3 regions of the Klebsiella sp. GFKo11 genome follow, and region 2 is predicted to be linked to each of the others. Evidence: predicted binding sites of a transcription regulator. Region 2 holds the regulator's gene; each other region holds the start of a gene.
What was found. The regulator PurR, encoded in region 2, represses purine synthesis genes. The targets are predictions, from matches to a motif close to CANGCAAACGTTTGCNTG.

Region 1: a site for PurR is predicted at 1,638-1,655, ahead of purT (formate-dependent phosphoribosylglycinamide formyltransferase). Genes of this name have one in related genera too.
Region 3: a site for PurR is predicted at 1,835-1,852, ahead of cvpA (colicin V production protein). Genes of this name have one in related genera too.

What each region holds. Positions count from the first base shown of each region.
Region 1 is NZ_CM151369.1:2,420,932-2,424,210, forward strand. Features, by position in the region: gene AC07P6_RS11690 (bifunctional 4-hydroxy-2-oxoglutarate aldolase/2-dehydro-3-deoxy-phosphogluconate aldolase) at 1-365, shown strand, start outside; gene purT (formate-dependent phosphoribosylglycinamide formyltransferase) at 420-1,598, opposite strand; gene AC07P6_RS11700 (YebG family protein) at 1,734-2,096, shown strand; gene AC07P6_RS11705 (tellurite resistance TerB family protein) at 2,248-2,940, shown strand; gene ptrB (oligopeptidase B) at 3,060-3,279, shown strand, end outside.
Region 2 is NZ_CM151369.1:2,884,657-2,887,935, forward strand. Features, by position in the region: gene punC (purine nucleoside transporter PunC) at 1-46, opposite strand, end outside; gene punR (DNA-binding transcriptional activator PunR) at 168-1,079, shown strand; gene purR (HTH-type transcriptional repressor PurR) at 1,098-2,123, opposite strand; gene cydH (cytochrome bd-I oxidase subunit CydH) at 2,420-2,509, shown strand; gene AC07P6_RS14075 (MFS transporter) at 2,677-3,279, shown strand, end outside.
Region 3 is NZ_CM151369.1:1,838,954-1,842,232, reverse strand. Features, by position in the region: gene purF (amidophosphoribosyltransferase) at 1-1,257, opposite strand, end outside; gene cvpA (colicin V production protein) at 1,291-1,779, opposite strand; gene dedD (cell division protein DedD) at 1,990-2,682, opposite strand; gene folC (bifunctional tetrahydrofolate synthase/dihydrofolate synthase) at 2,672-3,279, opposite strand, start outside.

The sequences.
Region 1 (3,279 bases), 460 kb from region 2:
GCCCGGGCCTGACCGAATCCCTGCTGAAAGCGGCGACCGGCGAAGGCACCATTCCGCTGATCCCGGGGATCAGCACCGTATCCGAGCTGATGCTGGGTATGCAGTATGGCCTGAAAGAGTTCAAATTCTTCCCGGCTGAAGCTAACGGCGGCGTGAAAGCGCTGCAGGCGATTGGCGGCCCGTTCGCGCACATTCGTTTCTGCCCGACTGGCGGCATTTCTCCGGCTAACTATCGCGATTATCTGGCGCTGAACAGCGTTCTGTGCATCGGTGGTTCATGGCTGGTGCCAGCGGATGCGCTGGAAGCTGGTGATTACGACCGTATTACCAAACTGGCTCGCGAAGCGGTAGAAGGCGCGAAGTAATCTTCGCGCTTTAAACTGAGGCCCGGTCTGCGCAAGCTACCGGGCTTTTATATTTTATCCTGTCACCACGACCGCCGCTGCCGCCGTTTTGGCGCGCGCAACCGCTTCATCAACGCTATCTGCTATCGCCAGCGTCACGCCCAGTCGACGAGAACCGTCAATTTCCGGCTTACCAAACAGACGCAGTTGCAGACCTGCGCCAACCGCCGCCTGGATATTACTGAAGGTGACGTTCTGGCTACTTAACTGCGGTAGGATCACCGCCGAGGCCGCCGGGCCGTACTGGCGGATTGCGCCAATCGGTAGGCCGAGGAAGGCGCGAACGTGCAGGGCGAACTCTGATAAATCCTGCGAAATCAGCGTGACCATGCCGGTGTCGTGCGGGCGTGGTGAGACTTCGCTAAAAATTACATCATCACCGCAGACGAACAGCTCGACGCCGAACAGGCCGTGACCGCCCAGAGCCAGCACCACTTCGCGGGCTATTTCCTGCGCACGTTCCAGCGCCAAATCGCTCATCTGCTGTGGCTGCCAGGATTCACGATAGTCGCCATCTTCCTGACGATGACCGACCGGTGCGCAGAAATGTACGCCATCCACGGCGCTCACGGTCAGCAGGGTAATTTCAAAATCAAAATTCACCACGCCTTCAACGATAACGCGACCGGCTCCGGCGCGCCCGCCTTGCTGTGCATATTGCCAGGCTTCAGCCAGCTGTTCACTGGAGCGAATAAAGCTCTGACCTTTGCCGGAAGAACTCATCACCGGCTTGACGATGCACGGCAGGCCGATCCCTGCGACAGCTTCACGAAACGCCACTTCGCTATCGGCAAAACGATAGGCTGAGGTCGGTAGCTTCAGCTCTTCGGCAGCCAGGCGACGGATTCCTTCGCGGTTCATGGTGAGCTTCGCCGCCCGCGCGGTAGGGACGACCTTCTGCCCGGCTTGCTCCAGCGCCACCAGGGTATCGGTGGCGATAGCTTCAATTTCCGGTACGATGAAGTCAGGTTTTTCCTGTTCGATTAGCGCCTGCAAGGTTTCGCCGTGCAGCATATTGATGACATGTGAACGGTGCGCTACCTGCATCGCTGGCGCGTCCGGGTAACGGTCGACGGCGATGGTTTCAATCCCCAGGCGCTGGCATTCGATAGCTACTTCTTTACCCAGTTCGCCGGACCCCAACAGCATTACCTTTGTTGCCGCAGGGCGCAGCGCCGTGCCTAATACAGTCATAACTCTCTTCCGCAGTAAAAAAACATGCGCCGCATTATAAACGAAAACGTTTGCGTCTGTCTTTATATGCGTAATTTGAGTTCAGCGTGAAAATTTGCTATACTGTATAAAAATACAGTATAAAGAGGCTGCATCATGGCGGTTGAAATTAAATATGTGGTGATTCGCGAAGGTGAGGAAAAAATGTCTTTTGCCAGCAAAAAAGAGGCCGATGCTTACGACAAAATGCTCGATCTGGCGGAAGTGCTCAACGACTGGCTAGTTGACTGTCCGCTGACGCTTGATGAAACCCAGCGCGATAGCATGTCAATGTGGCTGGCAGAGCGCAAAGAGACCTTAAATCATATTCTGCGGTCCGGGAAACTGCCGGAAGCCGAAAGCAGCGCTGATGAACAACACGCCCAGGCGGAGATCGTCGAGGATAATGCCGACGCCGACACCGTCCTTGAAGTAGCAGCTGAAGTTCAGGCTAAACCACGTAAAGTAAAAGCCGCCTGAGTGTGCTCTCTGCCGCCGGGGTCTCTGGCGGCAAAAATTCGGTTAAGCCCCTTTCTGAGGCTAAATTTGCGCTTCTTTAGCAGTCCATAACATTTCCTGACATCGCGTCGTTTAGGCTGGTGGTATCGCTTATCGCGCAACGAGGAAAAGTATGGCTAACTGGCTTAATCAACTGCAGTCTCTGCTGGGTCAGCAGGGGCGGTCTTCTTCATCTGACGATCAACCAAGCGGCAAAAATCTGCTGTTGCCGGGTGCGCTTGGCGGGCTGGCAGGGCTACTGGTTGCCAGCAAATCATCGCGTAAACTGTTGGCTAAATACGGCACGGGCGCGCTGCTGGTCGGCGGTGGGGCGGTAGCAGGCAGCGTGTTGTGGAATAAATACCAGCAAAAAATGCGTGCAGGCTCGCCACAAGAACCGGCTTACTCACCTTCAGCCTCCGCGCCCGTTCAGGCGCAATCTTCAACGCAAGTCGAGCTCGACGCCCGCAGTGAACGGCTGATTATGGCGCTGGTCTTCGCCGCCAAAAGCGACGGGCATATTGACGAACGCGAACGGGCCAGCATTGAAGAGCAGCTACGCGCAGCAAACATTGACGTGCAGGGGCGGGTGTTAATCGACAGGGCGCTGTCTCAGCCTCTCGACCCTCAGCGCCTGGCGCAGGGCATCAGCAACGAGCAAGAGGCGCTCGAAGTGTATTACATCAGCTGTGCGGTCATTGATATTGACCACTTTATGGAGCGCAGCTATCTGAATGCGCTCGGCGAAGCGCTAAACCTGCCGCAGGACGTTCGCAAAGATATCGAACAGGATATTCAGGCGCAAAAACAAGCAATAGCGCCTTAAATCCTCACGTTTCGCTTGCATCGCTGGCGACTTTTGCCACCCTTATATACCTGTCATCCTTCAGCACGCTTTGGGGCATGCTGAAGGATAAATAATATAAGCCGCAGAAGACGAAGCAGATGCCACCAAAAGCAAAACGAATCCCTCATGCCATGACCTTACATGGCGATACCCGAATTGATAATTACTACTGGCTGCGTGATGACGAGCGCTCTCAGCCGGAAGTGCTTGATTATCTGCGCCAGGAAAACGAGTACGGGAAAAAAGTCATGTCTTCGCAAAGTAGTCTACAGGATAGGGTACTGAAGGAAATTATTGATCGTATTCCACCGCGCGAAG
Region 2 (3,279 bases):
TGAGCCCGGCCAGCCAGACTAAGAATCCTTTCCCAGGTTGTTGCAATTGTTGCATAAAATTCTCTTGTTATTGATGCAGGTACGGTGCGGCAGAGTGTAGGGAGTGCATTCGGGCTTGTGAAACGCTAATATTTGTCAGGTGGATTCAAAAATTTTGTAGGCAGAATATGTGGTCAGAATACTCACTTGAGGTGGTTGATGCTGTTGCGCGTAACGGCAGTTTTAGCGCAGCGGCGCAGGAGCTACACCGCGTACCTTCAGCGGTGAGTTATACCGTGCGTCAGTTGGAAGAGTGGCTGGCGGTTCCGCTCTTTGAACGTCGTCACCGCGATGTCGAATTAACCCCGGCCGGGGTCTGGTTTTTGCAGGAAGGGCGCTCTGTTATCAAAAAAATGCAGATCACTCGCCAGCAGTGTCAGCAGATAGCCAACGGTTGGCGCGGGCAGCTATCCATTGCCGTCGATGACATCGTCAAACCGGCGCGCATGCGGCAAATGATCGTTGATTTCTATCGTCATTTTGATGACGTTGAACTGATTGTCTTTCAGGAGGTATTCAACGGCGTCTGGGATGCGTTAGCTGATGGCCGCGTGGAATTAGCTATTGGCGCGACGCGCTCTATTCCCGTCGGTGGGCGCTATGCGTTTCGCGATATGGGGATGCTGAGTTGGGATTGCGTGGTGGCCAGCGATCATCCGTTGGCGAAAATAGACGGCCCGTTAAGCGACGATGTGTTGCGCAACTGGCCGTCGCTGGTACGGGAAGATACTTCACGCTCGCTACCGAAACGCACGACGTGGCTGCTGGATAATCAGAAGAGGGTGGTGGTGCCGGACTGGGACGCTTCCGCGACCTGCCTCAGCGCAGGGTTGTGTGTTGGCATGGTGCCAAAGCATTTTGCACAGCCGCGAATTGATAGCGGAGAATGGACGGCGCTGGCACTGGAAAATCCATTCCCTGATGCGGCCTGCTGCCTGACGTGGCAACAAAGCGATGCTTCACCGGCGCTGATGTGGCTGCTGGATTACCTTGGCGACAGTGAAACGCTGAACAGGGAGTGGCTGCGGGCGCCGGAATAGCCGGCGCCGCGAGGAGAATTAACGGCGATAATCGACAAACGGGCCGTCGGCCACGGATCGACGTTCGACCAGGCGCGGATGTACTTCAATAGACTGGGATATTTCGCGCTTGTTGACGATGCGGTCCAGCAGCATGTTGAAGGCCGCTTCGCCCAGAGAATCTTTTGGCTGATGGATGGTGGTCAGCGCTGGGCTGAAGTAGCGGGCGTTGCGCACATTGTCATAACCGATCAGCGAAATATCCTGCGGCACGCGCAGACCCATTTCATCTGCTGCACAAATAGCGCCCATCGCCATGATATCCCCGCCGCAGAAAATCGCCGTCGGGCGATGGTGTTGGCTGAGGATTTGCTGCATCGCGCGGTAGCCGGATTCCGGCTCGAAATCACCTTGCACGACCCAGTTTTCAGGAACGTTGATCTGCGCTTCTTCCATCGCTTTCATAAAGCCGGCCAGGCGGCCGGCACCGGTGTTCCGCTCAAGCGGGCCGGGGATCACGCCAATTTCGCGATGACCGCGTTCCACCAGATAGCGCCCGGCGATATAACCCCCTTCGAAGGCGTTATCGATAACCGAGTCGGTGAAGTCGGCTTTTGCTTCACCCCAGTCCATCACGACCATCGGAATATGGCGATATTCTTCCAGCATGCTCAGTACCGACTCAGGATACTCAGAACACATCACCAGCAGGCCGTCCACGCGCTTCTGCGCCATCATTGACAGGTAGGCGCGCTGTTTCTCCGGATCGTTCCATGCGTTGCCGAGAATCAGGGTATAGCCCTTCTGGAAGCAACTTTTCTCAACGGATTCGATAATTTCGGCAAAATAGGCCGCTTCGCTGCTGGTCGCCAGCAATCCGATAGACTTGGTGTGATTAACCTTCAGGCTGCGAGCAACGGCGCTGGGGGAGTAGTGCAGTTCTTTAATCGCAGCCCACACAGCGTTGCGCGTCTCTTCTGCAACGAAACGCGTTTTGTTAATTACATGTGATACTGTTGTAGTGGAAACGTTTGCGCGCTTCGCTACATCTTTAATAGTTGCCATTACTTCTCACTCCAGACCTTGACCTGATCGCCCGTTAATCGGTACGTAAACGTTTGCCTGTACACACCCTGATGCCAAAATTGAACATTGCATCACGTCGGGAAAACGACACAGAACGACAGGAAGGGGTCAATGGCCGATACGCTTTCAAATTAGCGTGGGATTTTGTCCGATCTTGGGGCAAAGGGGAAGAACAAAAATGTGCATCCCTCTAAATCTCGGAAGATATTTGCGCTAATCTATGTAAAAATGAGCAAGCTCACTTTTCATGTGGGGATAATCAAGGGGAAAAATTGATGGATACAGATTTAAAGTTTTCGCTGACAACGACGATTATTGTTCTGGGTTTGATTGTCGCCGCAGGGCTCACCGCCATACTGCACTAATTCCAATATGAGGGAGACATCGTTCTCCCTTTTCTTTTTCCACCATTATTATCAATTTCGCAAAAATCTTTTGCCATTTCGTTTACTTTTGTTTTTCTGTGATTGATGTCATGCTTTTGGCTTCTGATGAGATGCCGTCGCTGAAGACGGCCCGATGGAGTCATTGAATGAAAATCAACTTTCCCCTGCTCGCTCTGGCGATCGGTGCCTTCGGTATCGGTACTACCGAGTTCTCCCCGATGGGGCTATTACCGGTTATCGCCAAAGGCGTGGATGTCTCTATTCCGGCTGCGGGAATGCTTATTAGTGCCTATGCCATTGGGGTGATGGTTGGCGCGCCGCTGATGACTCTGTTGCTTTCGCACCGCGCGCGCAGAAATGCGCTGATTTTCCTGATGGCGATTTTTACTCTTGGTAACGTGCTCTCTTCAATTGCACCGGATTACACCACGCTACTGCTGTCGCGCATTATCACCAGCCTCAATCACGGCGCTTTTTTTGGGTTAGGCTCGGTGGTGGCGGCGAGCGTAGTGCCGAAGCATAAGCAGGCCAGCGCCGTGGCGACCATGTTTATGGGGCTGACAATTGCCAACATTGGCGGCGTTCCGGCGGCGACCTGGTTGGGGGAAACTATCGGCTGGCGAATGTCGTTCCTTGCAACGGCGGGTCTCGGCGTGGTGGCGATGGTCAGCCTGTGGTTTTCCCTGCCAAAAGGAAGCGCGGGTGAGCGGCCTGATGTTAAGCAGGAACTTTCAGTACTGATGCGCCCG
Region 3 (3,279 bases), 1.0 Mb from region 2:
GTGAGCAATCAGCTCAGTCGCGGTTGGCATATCAATGCCATACACGTTCGGGAAGCGAATTTCCGGCGCTGCTGACGCCAGATACACTTTCTTCGCCCCAGCTTCGCGCGCCATCTCGATAATCTGTTCCGAAGTAGTGCCACGAACGATGGAGTCGTCGACCAGTAGCACGTTCTTATCGCGGAACTCGGCGCGGTTGGCGTTGAGTTTACGACGCACGGACTTACGACGCAGCTGCTGGCCCGGCATGATAAAGGTGCGACCAACATAGCGGTTTTTCACGAAGCCCTGGCGATACGGCTTGTCGAGGATACGGGCAATTTCCAGCGCGATATCGCAGGAGGTTTCCGGAATCGGAATCACTACGTCAATATCAAGATCTTCCCACTCGCGGGCAATTTTCGCCCCCAGCTTAGTCCCCATATTCACACGGGCGCTGTAGACGGAAATTTTGTCGATGAATGAATCCGGACGCGCGAAGTAAACGTATTCGAACAGGCACGGATTGCTGACCGGGTTCTCGGCGCACTGGCGAGTGAACAGCTGGCCTTTTTCGGTGATATACACCGCTTCGCCAGGTGCAACGTCACGTAAGAACTCAAAGCCCAGGGTATCCAGAGCAACGCTTTCCGAGGCCACCATATACTCAGTGCGGCCATCGCCAATATCACGCTTGCCCAGCACCAGCGGACGGATGCCGTTCGGGTCGCGGAAGGCGACCATACCGTGGCCGATAATCATCGCCACGCAGGCATAAGCCCCGCGAATCTGGCGGTTAGTGGCAGCAATCGCCGCAAAAACGTTATCTGCTTCCAGCGGATAATGGCGGAAATTATCCAGCTCGCTGGCAAAAATGTTGAGCAGGATTTCGGAGTCGGAGGTGGTGTTGATGTGGCGGCGTTTTTCTTCAAACAGCTTTTGACGCAGCTCGTGAGCATTAGTCAGATTGCCATTGTGCGCCAACGTAATGCCATATGGAGAGTTGACGTAGAAAGGCTGAGCCTCGGAGGCGCTGGAGCTGCCAGCCGTCGGGTAACGAACGTGACCGATCCCCATATTGCCTTGCATACGCTGCATATGGCGAGCTTCAAACACATCGCTCACCAGCCCGTTCGCTTTACGCAAACGGAAACAGTTGTTCGCATCGATGGTGATGATGCCTGCGGCATCCTGGCCACGATGCTGAAGCACCGTTAACGCGTCATAAATCGACTGGTTTACCGGCATAACACCGGCGATACCGACAATACCGCACATACGTCTTTTCCTCGTTAAGCTACATCCCAACGCTTATGCTTTGGGCAAGAAACTTGACGAGCTCTGCAGATAGTCAAAGAACCATCTGATAACGAAACTGAACTGTGGGATAAGCTCAGACTTTTGCCAGTCATCGCTTTTCGCCATACTGGTAAAACTATCGAGAAAAAACAGAATCGCAGAGACGATTAGCACACCGCGCAGGGCGCCAAAACAGATCCCCAACACCCTGTCGGTACCCGACAGGCCGGTTTTCTCCACCAGCTGACCTATCACAAAGTTAACGATAGCGCCGACGATAAGCGTCGCGATAAACAGTATCGCGATAGCAATCCCATTTCGGACCAGTTCGTCTTCAAAGCCCGTGAACCAGACAGCCAGGTAAGTGTAGTAATGACTGGCAACAAAGAAAGCGCATCCCCAGGTTACCAGCGATAAAGCTTCACGAACAAAGCCGCGGATCAGGCTGACCAAAGAGGAAAAACCAATCACCGCAATTATGGCGTAATCAATCCAGACCATATACGTCCCACGATTTTACGCCCTGTCGTCCGGTTCGGGGCGCATTCTAACAGAAAAAGAAAACGTTTGCGTAGGGATTTCCGTGCCCTACAGAAATAAAAATGGCGCTGAAAAAACATTCAACGCCATACTGCCTTTCGCCTCTTCAGGGCGCGTCCGACAGGGGTTTCCGTGCTCTGGCCCTACCTTTCTTTATTAAAAAAGAGAAGGTTAGTTCGGGCTAAAGCCCATGACTACACCGCTAAGTCCGGACAGCTTGTTCAGCTCGCCAAGTTGCCCCTTCAGCTTATCTTTCGAAGCATCCGGGCCGACCAGAATACGGGTGATTTTACCCTGCACCGGCGTCGAAGGCGACGTATAAACTTTGAAGCCAGCGGCGCGCAGCTTACCGACGATCTCGTTGACCTTATCGGCGTTCTTCAGCGCGCCTAACTGCACAACATAGGCTTTCCCGGTCGGGGCCGGAATTTCAGCCTGCTGTTGCGGTTTAGGCGCAGGTGTCTGCACCGCGACCTGCTGCGGTGGCTGAGGTTGCGGCTTCTCTACCGGCTTCGGTTGAGGTTTAGGCTGCGGCTGTGGTTTTGGCGCGACAACCGGCTCCTGCACCACATCAAAACTGTTATTGTTCACCGGGATCCGCGAAGGATCGAGCGACGGTGCCGCGGCATCCCCAGCTCTCACCTCTTCGGCGGCCCCTTCCGGAGGCTGCGAAGGCAGCGTCTGAGTCGCTGCTGGTAGCATATCTGGCTCATCGCGATCGCCTGGTTTTGGTACCAGTGGGATTGCGGCAAACTCATCCTGATAATGTTTTTTCTGACCATCAAGCAGCCCTGGCAGGATAATAACCCCCAGTGCCACCAGTACGATCGTCCCGACTAAACGGTTCTGAAACTTACTCGCCACCGATTCTCCCCGCGTCTATCTCTTCCATTACATGCGCCACCGTGTGGAATGAACCACACACCAGCACCGTATCCTGTGGTCTGGCATCTGCCATCGCAGCGTACCAGGCCTGCGCAACGCTGGTATAGACTTTGCCTGCGCGTAAATGTTCCAGCAGTTGCTCTGCCGTCGCGCCGCGCGGCCCTTCCAGCGGCGCACAGTACCAATCGTCAACTTCCACCTTCAGGTTTTCCAGCGTACCGGCGATGTCCTTATCATGCAGCATACCAATAACCGCCAGCACGCGCCCCGTTTTCGGTAAGGTTTTGAGACGCCCGGCGAGATACGCCGCCGCATGCGGATTATGAGCAACATCAAGGATGACTCGCGGGGTGTCGCTAATTATCTGAAAACGCCCCGGCAGCATCGCCTTTTGAATACCGTCGCGAATCGCCTGCTCGTCAACCTTGAGCTTGCTGGCACGCAGGGCAGCGAGCGCAGTTGCGGCATTCGGCATGGGTACCTGTGGCAGCGGCAGGTCGGTGAGTGCGCCGTTTTTATCACTGAAAGACCAGCTCTGCTCACCGGCCTCATAGCCCCAGTCAACGTCGCGGCGCA